DNA from 2 places in the Pseudogulbenkiania sp. FW507-F1 genome. Region 2 is predicted to be linked to the other one. Evidence: predicted binding sites of a transcription regulator. Region 2 holds the regulator's gene; the other holds the start of a gene.

Region 1 (7,246 bases), on a different contig from region 2:
ATCCACCGCGGGCCGCCCGGCCCGGACCAGGCTTCGGCCAACCCTGCACGCCGCCACGCCGGTAACGACGCGCCCACCGGCTGACGCTGCTGCCGCGGCCGTGGCGTGCGGCTTTGAGGTGCCCGCTCCGCCTTCGCTTCCACACTTTGCCCCGTGTCCGCCGGCGATCCGGTCATGACGCGTTTTCATCCGGCCGGACGGGGGGGCGCCATCCCCAGGGGGCGCCTGCGGCCTCGCCGGGCACATGACCGCGACGGGAAGGGAACAATCGCGACGCGGGCCAGTCCCGTCATATCGATGCCGCGGCGCCCTCCCGACCAGGCGGGCGCATCGCGCCGGCACCCCCCCATCCCGAGCGCTTTATTGCCTGCTTGGCGGGCGGGTAGGCGCTGAAATCGATCGGGCAGGCTGTCATAATGACAATGAAAACAACAAGGGGTTATGCCGTGAGCGAAAGTGAGCAGGACAAGGGCGTGATGAGGCGTCGCCGCTGGCCGTACTGGGTCGGCGGTGGCGCGCTGGCACTGGTGGCGGCGAGCTGGGGAGCGCTGGCCTGGGTGGTGCCCGACGTGGCGCGCCACGCCGCCGCCGACTGGGCGCAGGGCAAGGGCCAGAAGCTCAGCATCGGCACGATGAAGATCGAACCGTGGTCGATGAAGGTGGAGCTGGGCGACGTGCGCCTGGCCGAGGGCAACGGTGCGCCGCTGTTTGCCGCCCGGCGTCTGGTGCTGGATGCCGAGCCGACCGCGCTGTTCATCGGGCGCTGGCGCGCCGCGCTGTTCCAGCTCGACAAGCCGCAGTGGTTCGTCGAGCGCAACGCGCAGGGCGAATGGAACTGGGCGCGCTTCGTCAAGGCGGTGAGCGGTCCGGCCAAGCCCGCCGCCGAGAGCAAGGGCGAGTTGCCCAAGCTGGTGCTGGACCTGTTGCAGCTTAATGGCGGCGAAGTGCGCATGGTCGATCACTTCGGCGGCGAGACGCGTGCCTTCGATCTCAAACCGGTCAACCTGACGCTGAAGGAGCTGAGCACGCTGCCGGTGGACGGTGGCAGTTACACCTTGACCGCCGAGCTTGGCGACGGCGCGAAGTTGGCCTGGAAGGGTAACGTGGGGCTGCAGCCGCTGCAGTCGTCCGGCGAGGCCCGGCTCGACAAGCTGACGCTTGCCAGCCTCTGGCCCTACGTGCAGCCGTTCTTCCATACCGCCCCGCCACAAGGCGAGCTGGCCGCCAGCGCGCGCTACCAGTTCGACCTCAGCGGCAAGACGCCGCAGCTCAAGGTGGCGCCGTTCAACGCCACGCTCAACCAACTGCGTCTCGCCGCCCCCGGCGGCGGCAGCGCGCTGGCACTGAAGCAGCTGGCGCTGGAAGGCGGCCGCTTCGACCTGGCTCGCTCCAGCGTCGACATCACCCGGCTGCGCCTGGCCGACGGCGAACTCTCCGCCCAGCGCAACGGTGCCGGGCAGCTCGACTGGCTCGCCGCACTGCCGCCCGCCAAGCCCGAAACGGCGCCGGCCAAACCGTCACCATGGCAGGTCAAGGTCGGCGAAATCCGCGCCGAGAACTGGCGCTACCGTTTCGGCGATGCCGGATTCGTCCAGCCGCTCGAGGTGCAGGCCGCCATGCCGCTGCTCAGCACACAGCTGGCCGTCGGGCCCAAGGACGGCGTGGTGCTGAGCAAGCTCGGTACGCAGCTGGCCGAGATTGGTGTCGGCGCAGCCGGCAGTGCGCCCACCATCAAGCTAGCCTCGGCGGCGCTCGCCGACAGCGAGCTGCGGCTGGCCAAGCACGATGTGCACCTGGGGGCGCTGACGCTGGGCGGCCTGGTGGCCGACGTCGAGCGCAACCGCCAGGGCACGATCAATCTGCAGCAATTGTTCGCCAAGTCTTCGGCCAACCCGGTGGTCAAACCGGTGGCAGCCGAGGGCGACGCCCCTGCCTGGCAGCTGCACTACCCGACGGTGACGCTGGAAAACGGCCGCCTCAACTGGCTCGACCAGACCCTGCCGCGCCCGCTGCGCGCCACGCTGAGCGAGCTCTCCGTCAACGCCGCGCCGCAGGATTCGGGCGCGCTGGCGCTGGACGTGGACAGCCGGCTGGAGTCTGGGCGGCTGGCGGCCAAGCTGACGCTTTCGCCGGATGGCGCCGCGCTGGGCGGCAAGATCACCGCCAGCGCCGTGCCGCTGGCGCCGTTCGCCCCGTACGCGCTGAGCGGCACCGTGCTGAAACTGGCCGGCGGTACCCTTTCGGCCAACCTCGACGTCGACGCCGGCAGCAAGGGCTGGAAGGTGGGAGGGCAGGGGGCGCTGAACCGGTTCTCGCTGCTCGAGCCCAACAACCGCCAGCCGCTGCTGGCCTGGCGTCAACTGGCGCTCAACGGCCTCAGCGCCAGCAGCGGCACGCCGCTCAAGGTGCAGCTGCGCGAGGTGCGCCTGAGCGACCCGGTGGCGCGGCTGATCCTCAACCAGCAGCGCCAGCTCAACGTCAGCAACCTGCTGGCCGGCAAGCCCGCCGCCGCGGCTCCCGCCCCGGTCCCCACCGCCACGCCGGCGGCCCCGACCGCGCCGGCCAGGGTCGAGGTCAAGGCGAAGAAACCCGCCGCGACGGGCGCGCCGCAGGTGGAAGTGCGCACGGTGCACGTGCAGGGCGGCGACATCGAGTTCGCCGACCTCGGCATGAAGCCCAGCTTCGCCACCCGCATCCACAACCTGCGCGGCTCGATCCAGGGCTTGTCGAGCCAGCCGGGACGACGCGGCACGGTGACGCTGGACGGCGACGTCGACCAGTACGGCGACGTGCGCGTGCGCGGCGCGCTGGCGCCGCAGGCCGTGACCGACGACGCCGACATCACGCTGGCGTTCCGCAATATCCCGCTCACCAGCCTCAACCCGTATTCGATGAACTTCGCCGGCTGGAAGGTCAACGACGGCCGGCTGTCGGTCGACCTGCGCTACCTGCTCGACAAGCGCCAGCTCAAGGCCGAGAACCGCGTCGTGATCGACTCGATCCAGCTCGGCGAAGAAGTGCAGGAGCCCGGCGTGACGCGCCTGCCGCTGCGCCTGGCCGTGGCCCTGTTGGAAGACAGCGACGGCCGCATCGACCTCGACCTGCCGATCAGCGGCAGCCTCGACGACCCGCAGTTCAGCTACGGCCGCGTGGTGTGGAAGGCCTTCGTCAACGTCATCACCAAGATCGTCACCGCGCCGTTCAGGGCGCTGGGGGCGCTGATGGGCGGCGAGGGCTTCGACGAGGTGCGCTTCGTCGCCGGCGAGGCCAACGTGGCGCCGCCCGAGCGCGAAAAGCTCGACAAGCTCGCCGCCGTGCTGGTGAAGCGCCCGCGCATGACGCTGGTGCTGGCGGGCACCTACGACCCGGCGGTGGAAACGCGCGAGCTGGCGCGCGCGCGCATCGACCGCGCCATCCTGCAGGCTGCCGGCCACAAGCTGGAAGCGGGCGAGCCGCTGCCGCTGCCCGACCTCGACGACCCCGCGGTGCAATCGGCGGTGAAATCGGTCTTCGCACAGCGCATCGGCCGGCTTAAACTGGTGCAGCGGCTGCTTTCGCTGCCGGACAACGTGGCGCGCTACAAGACGCTGCGCGAGCAGCTGATCGCCGCCGAGCCGGTCTCCGAAGCTGAGCTCAAGGCGCTGGCCCAGGCGCGCGTCACGGCGGCGCGCCAGGCCATGCTCAAGACCGACCCGACGTTGGCCGAAAGGCTGACGCTGGGCGAGGCGAAGCGGGTCAAGGCCGACGGCGACGGGGTGGCACTGGCTATCGCGCTCGGCAGCCGCTGAGCGCCGGCGAACGATCGGCGGTACGCCGCGTCGTTGGCGCAGGATGGGTTGCGCAGCACGTCACCCATCCTGTGGAACGCCGTTCCCGCGTCCGACGGGATGGCGCGCTCGTAACGATTTCTTGTCCTCGCTTCAGCTACCGAGGGAGCTTGACCAACATCAACGCCCGGCCGCGCTGGATAGCGTGAAATGCCGGTTTTGCCGCACCGAATGCCAGTTAGGGAGGGGGAGTAGTGAAACAGGAAAACGTGGCCGCCATGAGCGAACAGGCCATCTCGCGTGAAGTGCTGCTGGAGAAATACGCCAAGGGCGACGAACAGAGCGTCGCCGACGTGCGCCGCCGCGTGGCGCGCGCGCTGTCCGGCATCGAGGCCGAACCCGTGCGTTACGAGGCGGCGTTCTTCGACGCGCTGCAGCGCGGCTTCATCCCCGGCGGGCGCATCAACTCCGCCGCCGGCACCGAACTCAAGGCGACGCTGATCAACTGCTTCGTGCAGCCGGTGGGCGACGCCGTCAGCGAGAGCGAGGGTGGCAAGGTCGGCATCTACGAGGCGCTGCTGCAGGCGGCCGAAACCATGCGCCGCGGCGGCGGCGTCGGCTACAACTTCAGCCGCATCCGTCCCAAGGGCGCGCGCGTCAAGGGCACCCACAGCCGTGCTTCCGGCCCGGTGTCGTACATGCGCGTGTTCGACCGCAGCTGCGAAACGGTGGAATCGGCCGGCTCGCGGCGCGGCGCGCAGATGGGCGTGCTCAACATCGAACACCCCGATGTCGAGGACTTCATCCACGCCAAGGACCAGGGCGACCTGAAGAATTTCAACATCTCGGTTGGCGTCTCCGACGCCTTCATGCAGGCGGTCGAGGCCGACGGGCCGTGGCAGCTGGTACACGCCGTCGAGCCGGCCAGCGACGCCTTCCCCGAGGCCTTCCGCCGCGACGACGGCCTGTGGGTGTACCGCACCGTGCGCGCCCGCGAGCTGTGGCGCCAGATCATGGAATCCACCTACGACCACGCCGAGCCGGGGGTGCTGTTCCTCAGCCAGATCAACCGCGACAACAACCTCAGCTACTGCGAGGTCATCGAGTCGACCAACCCCTGCGGCGAACAGCCGCTGCCCGACTACGGCTGCTGCGACCTGGGCTCGATCAACCTCGCCGCCTTTGTCGAGCACCCCTTCACGCGCCGTGCCCGCTTCGACTTCAAGGCCTTCGAGACCGTGGTGCGCAGCGCGATCCGCATGCTCGACAACGTGCTCGACCTCACCGTCTGGCCGCTGTCCGAGCAACAACGCGAGGCGCAGGCCAAGCGCCGAGTCGGCCTCGGCTTCACCGGCTTGGGCGACGCGCTGATCCTGCTGCAGATCGCCTACAACAGCCCGCAGGGACGGCAGATGGCGGCCAAGTTCGCCGAGACCATGCGCGACGCCGCCTACGACGCCTCGGTCGATCTCGCCATCGAGAAGGGCGCGTTCCCGCTGTTCGAGGCCGACAACTACCTGGCCGAACCGCACTGCGCCAGCCGCCTGCCCGAAGCGATCAAGGCGCGCATCCGCCAGCACGGCATCCGCAACTCGCACCTGCTCTCCATCGCCCCCACCGGCACCATCTCGCTGGCCTTCGCCGACAACGCCTCCAACGGCATCGAGCCGCCGTTCTCGTGGTATTACACCCGCAAGAAGCGTATGGCCGACGGCTCGCAGCAGGAATACCGCGTCGAAGACCACGCCTACCGCCTGTACCGCCTGAACGGCGGCGACGTCGAGAAACTGCCGCCGTACTTCGTCTCGGCGCTGGAAATGAGCGCGCTCGACCACATGCAGATGGTGGCTGCGGTGGCGCCGTACATCGACACCGCCATCTCCAAGACCGTCAACGTCCCGGCCGACTACCCCTTCGACGAGTTCGAGCACCTCTACCTCGAAGCCTGGAAGGCCGGCCTCAAGGGCATCACCACCTACCGCCCCAACAGCGTGCTGGGCTCGGTGCTGTCGGTCGAGCCGGCCCAGGCCGCGCCGCAGGACCTCCTGGCGAGCCAGGAAGGTGATCCGGACCGCCGCATCGCGCTGGTCAGCACCCCGAGCCCCGCGCTCGCCAGCCTGAAGTGGCCGCACCGCCCGCGCCTGAAGGGCGGCAACCCGTCGTGGACCTACATGATCGAGCACGACGACGGCGCCTTCGCCGTGTTCGTCGGCCATGTCGAAAACGGCCACACCCAGCCCTTCGAATGCTGGGTCAACGGCAACGAACAGCCGCGCGGCCTCGGCGCCCTGGCCAAAACGCTGTCGATGGACATGCGCTGCCGCGACAAGGCCTGGCTCGCGCTCAAGCTCGACGCCCTGGCGCACACCATGGGCGACCGGCGCTACACGCTGGAACTGGGCGAGCGCACGCTGCATGCCAGCTCCGCCGCCGCCGTGCTGGGCCAGGTGGTGCGCCACCGCGTCGAGCAGCTCGGCGCGCTCGACATGCACGCCGACGACACCTCCCCGGTGATGGACGCGCTGTTCGCCAAGAAAGAACCCAAGACCGGCACCGACGGCACCATGAGCTGGTCGGTGGACGTCAGCAATCCGCAAACCGGCGACGACTTCGTGCTGTTCCTGAAAGAGCTGGTGTTGCCCGACGGCCAGCGCCGCCCGTTCTCGATGTGGCTCGCCGGCAGCTACCCGCGCGAGCTGGATGGCCTGTGCAAGATGCTGAGCCTCGACATGCGCGTGATCGATCCGGCCTGGATCGGCATGAAACTGCGCAAGCTGCTCAACTACGCCGAACCGCAAGGCGACTTCTTCGCCCGCGTGCCCGGCAGCGACAAATCGCAAAGCTGGCCCTCCACCGTCGCCTACGTCGCGCGCCTGCTGATCCACCGCTTCGCCATGCTCGGTCTCCTCACCGAAGACGGCGTGCCGGTGGAGAACATGGGCGTGATGGTGCCGGAGCAGGGCGACCTGTTCGACAGCGTGCAAATGGAAACCGTCGCCCCGGTCGCCGGCAAACCCTGCCCGGAATGCGGCCACCACGCGCTGATCAAGAAGGACGGCTGCGAGTTCTGCACCGCCTGCGGCCATATCGGGGCGTGCGGGTGAGGTTTGGCTGGCTTAGGGGCTTGGCTCCGAATGACGAAACCCCGTGGCTGTGAGGCTGCGGGGTTTTTTGCGAAGGGTGCTGGTGGTTGGAAGTGGTCCAAGTGGCCCGCCACTCCGAGAGTGGCATGACATGATGTATCTTGTTTATGGTGTTTGAATATGTGATGTCGCTAAGCCAAGTAGGACAAGGTTTGCCGACGATTGTGGGCTCCTGTGAAGCAATAAAATACGTCTTTTGGGACAGCTACTTACACGCCAACAAGAGGCAATAGCATGCAAGACCGAATGGAAGAGGATCGAATCAGGGCTCTTACTCGAGACGAGCATGCGCGGTTCTCAAGTCGTGAGAGAGAACTGAACGAGTACCGGGAGCTA
Region 2 (7,246 bases):
ATGAAGACCATGGGGCTGTCGCGGCTCTACCTGGTCGAGCCCAAGACCTTCCCCAGCCCCGAGGCCGACACGCTGGCCTCCGGCGCGGTCGACCTGTTGCAGCAGGCGGTGGTGGTCGACACGTTGGCCGAAGCCTTGTCCGGCGTCACCGTGGCCTGCGCCCTGACCAGCCGCCGCCGCGAGCTGACCACGCCGCTCTCCACTCCGCGCGAAACCACGCCGGAGCTGGTGGCGCGCGCGCGCGACGGCGAACAAGTGGCGCTGGTGTTCGGCAACGAGACCTTCGGCCTGTCGATCGACGAGGTCGAGCTGTGCAACCGGCTGGTGACCATTCCCGGCAACCCCGAGTATTTCTCGCTCAACCTGGCGATGGCGGTACAGGTGATGACCTACGAGCTGTTCAGCCACACCGGCGTCGACGTCGATTACCTGCGTCCGGAAGGGGAGAGCGCGACGCGCGACGAGGTGGAGGGCTTCTGCGGCCACCTCGACCAGACCCTGGCCGATATCGGCTACTACGAGCGGCGCAACGGCGAGCGCCTGATGCGCCGCCTGCGTACCCTGTTCAACCGCGCCAACCTGCTGCGCGAGGAAATCGACATCCTGCGCGGCTTCCTCAAGCAGGTGCAGCGCGTGGCCCAGCGCGATGACGGCCGCCGCCAGCAGTAGCACTTTCTACCTGCCCTACGCGCACCCGGCGGTGCGCGACCTGGCCTTTCTACTGACGGCGCCGGCGCCGTGGCTGACCGGCGCCGACATTCTGCCCGAGCGCCTGCTGGGCGACGCCGGACCGGGACTGTTGGCCGAACTCGACCGCGCCCCGGCGGCGCTAGTGGCCTGGCTCGCCGCCCGTCCCACCACCCGCCTTGGTCGCTACGCCGAAAACCTGCTGGCGTTCTGGTTCGAGCTCGCGCCGCACATCGAGTGCGTGGCGGCCAATCTGCAGGTGCAGAATGGCGAGCTGCGCACCATTGGCGAATTCGACTTCCTGCTGCGCATCGACGGCGAGCCGTGGCACCTCGAAACCGCCAGCAAGTTCTACCTGATGCTGGGCGAAGGGCGCCATACCCTGGTCGGCCCCAGCCTGCGCGATGCCTGGGCGCTGAAGGCGGCCAAGTTGCAGGATCAGCTCGCGCTGTCGCGCCACGCGGCGGCGCAACCCTTGTTGCCGCCCGGCTTCGTCGGCTGCCGCACCGCGGCCAGGCTGGCGGGCTGGCTGTTCTATCCCCATGCCGTGCTGCTCGAGCCGCCGCTGGCCCCCGACCTCCTCACCGGCTGGGCGCGCCCGCTGCTGGCGCCGTGGCCGCGGCGCTCGCTGGCGTCGCGCTGGGTGTGGCTGCCGCGCTTGCGCTGGCTGGCGCCGGCGCGGGTGGACGAGGCCGAGACGCTGGACGAGGACGCGCTGCGCCGCCACCTGGCGGCGGCAGAGGCGCCACAGCTGGTGGCCGAGGTCTTGCCGTTGGGGGGCGGGGACTGGGAGGAAGTGGCGCGCGGTTTTGTCTGCCCGCCGAACTGGCCGCCGCCGGCGCGACTGGCCGAGTTGCTCGACACGGTGCAGGAACTGACCAATGGCAAGGCGGGAAGCGGGGGGCGCTGAACGCCATTCATGCCGCGGTGGCCGGTGGGCCGCCCGCTGACGCTAGGACCGCGGGGGCGCGGAAGGGCTCAGAACCTGTTTACGATCTGCTGCGCTTCGGCGATACGGCGTTAAAAACGACTTTGGAATGCTCATTTACTACTTGTAAACTCCGCATCCTCAGCTGTTTTTGCCTTGTCTCGCTCTAGCTCGCGAGATCGTAAACAGGTTCTCAGTGGTTCGGCGTCGGGTGGGCGTTGGCGCAGCCGGCGACCAACTGCTTGAGCTGCTCGGGCTGCTCCAGCTGGATGTGCTTGTGGTCCACCGCGATCCAGCCCTGCTGCTGGAACTTGGACAGGGTGCGGCTCACCGTCTCCAGCTTGAGCCCCAGGAAGCTGCCGATCTCCTCGCGGCTCATGCGCAGGATGAAGTCGTTGGCGGCGAAACCGCGTACCGTCAGGCGCTGCGACAGGTTGATGAGGAAGGCGGCCAGCCGTTCCTCCGCCTTCATATTGCCCAGCAGCATCATCACGTTGTGATCGCGCACGATCTCGCGGCTCATCAGCCGGTAGAAGTGGTGTTGCAGCGAGGGAATCTCCAGCGCCAGGTTCTGCATGCGGCTGAACGGCAGCTCGCACACCTCGCTGTCTTCCAGCGCGACGGCGTTGCAGCCGTGCACGTTGGCCGAAATCCCGTCCAGTCCCATCAGTTCGCCCGACATGTGAAAGCCGGTGACCTGCTCGCGCCCGTCCTGGCTGGAGATGCAGGTCTTGAAGAAACCGGTACGTACCGCGTACAGTGACTTGAAGCCCTCGCCGTTGCGAAACAGCGCTTCGCCACGTTTCAGGCGCCGGCTCTGGCGGATCACCGCATCCAGTCGCGTCATTTCCTCACGGTTCAGACCCAGGGGCAGACACAATTCGCGCAGCGTGCAGTTGGAGCAGGAGACCTTGAGGGCTTGCAGGGGAACAACAGTCGAGTCAGTCATGCGGCATGTCCGCTTCTGTTAAGTAAGCCTTGATGTTGGTCAAAGCGTTGGGCCTTGATGTCGGTCAAAGCGTTTCTGGGAGGTTTGCCGCAAATTTACCAGTCCACCACTGGTTTTTCCATCGCGAGACATCATGAACACCACCCACCCACCGTTTTCGCCCACACGTTGCGAGTTCGACCGCGCCCTGATTGCCCGTCTCGACGGCGCCGGCCCGCGTTATACCTCGTACCCGACCGCAGACCGCTTCACCGACGACTTCAGCGCCAAGGACTACCGTCACTGGCTGCAGCAGCGCAAGATCGGCGCCAACAGCCGTCCGATCTCGCTCTACGTGCATCTGCCGTTCTGCAATACCGTGTGCTATTACTGCGGCTGCAACAAGATCATCACCAAGGACAAGAGCCGCGCCGACCGCTACCTCGATTACCTGGAGAAGGAAGTCGGCCTGGTGGCCGACGTGCTGGGGCAGCGCGAAAAAGTGATCCAGCTGCACTTCGGCGGTGGCACCCCGACCTTCCTGTCGGATGAACAGCTGGAACGGCTGATGGGGATACTCCGGACCCGCTTCGAATTCTTGGCGGAGGGAGAATATTCCATTGAGATAGATCCGCGCAAGGTGACGCGCGACACCGTGCTGCATCTGGCGCGCCTGGGCTTCAACCGGATGAGTGTCGGGGTGCAGGATTTCGAGCCGCGCGTGCAGCAGGCGGTCAACCGCATCCAGAGCGAAGAAGAGACGCGCGTGGTGATCGACGCCGCGCGCGAGGCCGGCTTCCGCTCGGTAAGCGTCGATCTGATCTACGGCCTGCCGCTGCAGACCCAGGAGTCGGTGGCGGCCACGGTCGACAAGGTCATCGCCATGGGGCCGGACCGCATCGCGCTCTATAACTACGCCCATCTGCCGACGGTGTTCATGCCGCAGCGGCGCATCAACGAGGCCGACCTGCCGCTGCCGCCGGTCAAGCTCGACATCCTGCAGCACTCGGTGGAACAGCTGGCCGCCGCCGGCTACGTGTTCATCGGCATGGACCACTTCGCCAAGCCGGAGGACGACCTCACCGTGGCGCTGCGCCAGGGCCGGCTGCAGCGCAATTTCCAGGGCTACTCCACGCACGCCGACTGCGACATGATCGGCTTCGGCGTGTCCTCCATCGGCAAGGTCGGCCCCTGTTACAGCCAGAACGAGAAGGATCTCGAGAGCTACTACGCCGCACTCGACGAAAACCGCCTGCCGGTGCTGCGCGGCATGGTGCTGGACGGCGACGACATCCTGCGCCGCTCCATCATCCAGGCGCTGATGTGCCGCTTCGCGCTGTCGGTGGAAGCCATCGAGCAGGTGCACGGCATCAACTTCGCCGAGTACTTTGCCGCCGAGATGCCGGCCATCCGCGAGTTCCAGCAGCAGGGCCTGCTCACTTTCGACGGCGACTTCCTGATGGTTGAGCCCAAAGGCCGCTTCCTGATCCGCAACATCGCCATGGCTTTCGACCGCCACCTGCGCGAGCGCCAGACCAAGGCGCGCTACTCGCGCACCATCTGATCCTTTCCCTTCCCGCCACGGCCGCCTTGCGGTCGTGGCGCGCTCTTGCCGCGGCTCTTCGTTGCGCCGCGACGACGTCGCCCCGTGTCAGCCGATGCGCCGCCACAGCCGCATCGTGCTTTTTCTCCCGACTTCCGCACCGTGCTCTTGCAGCCAGGCCTGCGCCCGCTCGCGCCCGGCGGCAAACAACTGCTGCACCAGGCCGTGATGCGGCGTGAGCTTGCTCAGGCTGTCGAGCGCGCCGGTGGTAGCGTCCGCATCGATATGGTGCAGGCGCAGCTGGCGCAGGTGTCGCTCCAGGCGGCCCAGGCCGAACAGACTTCTGCCGGCTTCGCGCTTGGCGATGGCCAGCCCTTGCAACTCGGTATGCAGCGACGAGCCGAAGCTGATGTCGTTGAGGCGGCGCTCGACCGCGCCGGCACGCCCAGGCGTCTCCTCCCACTGTTGCGGCACCAGCGTCACCAGCACGATATCGCGGGCGCGCCCCTGGTAGGCCAGCGGAAACAGCGGCGGGTTGGCGGTGAGGCCGCCGTCCCAGTAGGCTTCGCCGTCGATGTGTACGGTGTGGTGCAGCTGCGGCAGGCAGGCGGAAGCCAGCAGGTGCTCCACGCTCAGCTCGTGGGCATGGAACAGCTTGAGGCGTCCGCTGTTGACGTGGGTCGCGGCGATGAACAGCTGGATCGGGGTGGTGCGCAGCCGGGCGAAGTCGATGCTGCTGGCGATCAGCTCGCGCAGCGGGTTGTAGTCGAACGGGTTGAGCTGGTCCGAGGTCAGGAAGTGCGACAGCTGCAGCAGCCCTTGCAGCGCCACGGGCGGGGCGTGCGCCGCCGGCCAGGGGTAGAGCGCCGACAGCCGTTGCCAGAACTGTCCCAGCGCCTCGCGCGCGCCGTCGTAACCACCCTCCATCCAGCCGTAGGCCAGCAGCGCCGCGTTCATGGCGCCGGCACTGGCGCCGCTCAGCGCGGCGGGGTGATAGCGGCGTGTTTCCAGCAGCCTGTCCAGTACGCCCCAGGTAAAGGCGCCGTGCGCGCCGCCGCCTTGCAAGGCCAAGGCGATCTCAGTGGTCTTCATGGGTGTTCCCTTTCTCGAAGAAGCCAGCCTGCTACAGGCTAGAGCCGTTCTGTTGCGGGGATGTGTTGCCGGGGAATCTGCAACGCTGGGTGAGAGGTGGCGGGGCCGCTCAGGTGGCCATGGCATGACGCCGACCCGGTTTAGGCAAGCAAACTTCCGGCCATGTTCCGCAGAGGGGGCGATGTGTGGGGGATGCCGGCAGGGCAAAGTACGGCGGCAGACGTGGCCAGGCCGTCCCGGGCGATCGCCGCGGCCCGGTGGCGGGGAGAGCACAGGGCCAGAGCGGCCGATGGAGGGCGGGGAGAGCGGTGTCCAGTGCGGTGTCGCGCGGAGCGGCGCCGTGCCAGCGTCGAACCACCGGATAGGGCGGCGGAGGGCGTTAGGAGACGGTGCCCGGCTCCAGCGGACGGGGCCGGCGGTGCAGGCGGACGATGGCCTCGCCGGTCGGCGCGGCGACGGCGGAGGCCAGCGTGAAGCGGTTGAGCGCCTCGAAGAAGGCGGTGAGGCCGACGTCCAGCGCCGACTTGAGCTGGCAGCCGCTGCGCAGCGCGCAGGGCGGCTCGGCGCAGTCGATCAGGTCACTCATGCCTTCCAGGGTGCGGATGACGTCGCCCAGCCGGTAGTGATCGGCCGGGCGCGCCAGCGCCAGCCCGCCGCCCTTGCCTCGGGTGGTGACCAGCCAGCCCTGCTGCGCCATGAAGTGCACTACCTTGACCAGGTGGTTGCGCGACACGGCGAAGCGCTCGGCGATTTCCGGGATGGTGACCGGGGTGTCGCGTTCGCGGTGGGTCAGGTACATCAATACCCTGAGGCCGAGGTCGGTGAAGCGGGTCAACTGCATGATTCGTTCTGTCTCGAGTGATGCGGGCAGGATACCCCTCCCACCCGCGCGGCACAATCAGCCGGCTATGGTATGCGAGCCGAACACTTCGTAGTGGATGCGCCCGCCGTCCACCCCGGCCGCCAGCAGCCAGTCGCGCTGCGCCAGCATGAACGCCAAGGGGCCGCACAGGTAGTAGTCGGCATCCGGCAGCAGTACCTGCTCGCGCACAGCGCCCAGGTCGACGCGGCCTTGCTGGTCGTAGTCTTCGCCCAGGCGGTCTTCGGCACCCACTTCTTCGTAGAACACCACCTTGCTGACATTGTCGCATTCCGCCGCCAGCTGGTTGACGTGGCGCTTCATGGCGTGCACCGCACCGTTGCGACAGCCGTGGACGAAGGCGACGCGGCGCGGGCTTCGCGTCAGCACCAGATGGTTGAGCATGGCGAGCATCGGCGTCACGCCAACCCCGCCGCTGATCAGCACGACCGGGGTGCTGCGTTCTTCGTGCAGGAAGAAGTCGCCACCCGGCGGGGCCAGTTCGAGCTGGTCGCCTTCGTGCACGGTGTCGTGCAGCAGGTTGGAGATGCGTCCGGCCGGGGTGCTACCGTTGCCGGGTTCGCGCTTGACCGAGATGCGCAGGTAATCCTGGCCCGGTGCGTCCGACAGGCTGTACTGGCGCGGCTGCAGCAACCCCAGTTCCGGCACGAAACGCTTCAGCGTGATGTACTGGCCGGGACGGAAGCCGGGCACCGCGCCCTTGTCGGACGGGGAGAGGTAGAACGAGGTGATCTCACTGCTTTCCGCCACCTTGCGGGTGACGGTGAAGCTGCGCACGCCGGACCAGCCGCCGCGGCTCAGCGCGCCGTCGGTGTAGAGCTGTTGTTCCGCCCCGATCAGCAGGTCGGCAAGCTGGCCGTAGGCCAGGCGCCAGGCTTCCAGCAACTCGTCGCTGGCGGCTTCGCCCAGTACTTCGCTGATCGAGGACAGCAGGTGATGGCCGACGATCGGATAGTGCTCAGCACGGATGCCCAGGCCGACGTGCTTGTGGGCGATGCGCATTACCACCGGCGCCAGGACCGAAGGATCGTCGATGTGTTCGGCGTAGCCCAGTACCGCCAGCGCCAGCGCCTGCTGCTGCTGGCCGGCCTCCTGTTTGGCCTGGTTGAACACGTGCTTGAGTTCCGGGTTGTGGCTGAACATGCGGCGGTAGAAATGGCTGGTCAGGGCGACGCCGTGTTCGCGCAG

The links. The regulator FNR, encoded in region 2, switches genes on or off when oxygen is low (the NO sensors DNR and NnrR bind a similar motif). The targets are predictions, from matches to a motif close to TTGATNNNNATCAA.
Region 1: a site for FNR is predicted at 3,938-3,951, ahead of AC3WG5_RS18055 (adenosylcobalamin-dependent ribonucleoside-diphosphate reductase). Genes of this name have one in related genera too.

Annotation. Positions count from the first base shown of each region.
Region 1 is NZ_JBYSWM010000041.1:11,060-18,305, reverse strand. It holds gene AC3WG5_RS18065 (EAL domain-containing protein) at 1-84, shown strand, start outside; gene AC3WG5_RS18060 (DUF748 domain-containing protein) at 447-3,788, shown strand; gene AC3WG5_RS18055 (adenosylcobalamin-dependent ribonucleoside-diphosphate reductase) at 4,022-6,871, shown strand; gene AC3WG5_RS18050 (hypothetical protein) at 7,145-7,246, shown strand, end outside.
Region 2 is NZ_JBYSWM010000007.1:152,086-159,331, reverse strand. It holds gene AC3WG5_RS06745 (RNA methyltransferase) at 1-669, shown strand, start outside; gene AC3WG5_RS06740 (DUF1853 family protein) at 647-1,597, shown strand; gene fnr (fumarate/nitrate reduction transcriptional regulator Fnr) at 1,809-2,564, opposite strand; gene hemN (oxygen-independent coproporphyrinogen III oxidase) at 2,698-4,107, shown strand; gene AC3WG5_RS06725 (patatin-like phospholipase family protein) at 4,195-5,178, opposite strand; gene AC3WG5_RS06720 (RrF2 family transcriptional regulator) at 5,558-6,019, opposite strand; gene hmpA (NO-inducible flavohemoprotein) at 6,077-7,246, opposite strand, start outside.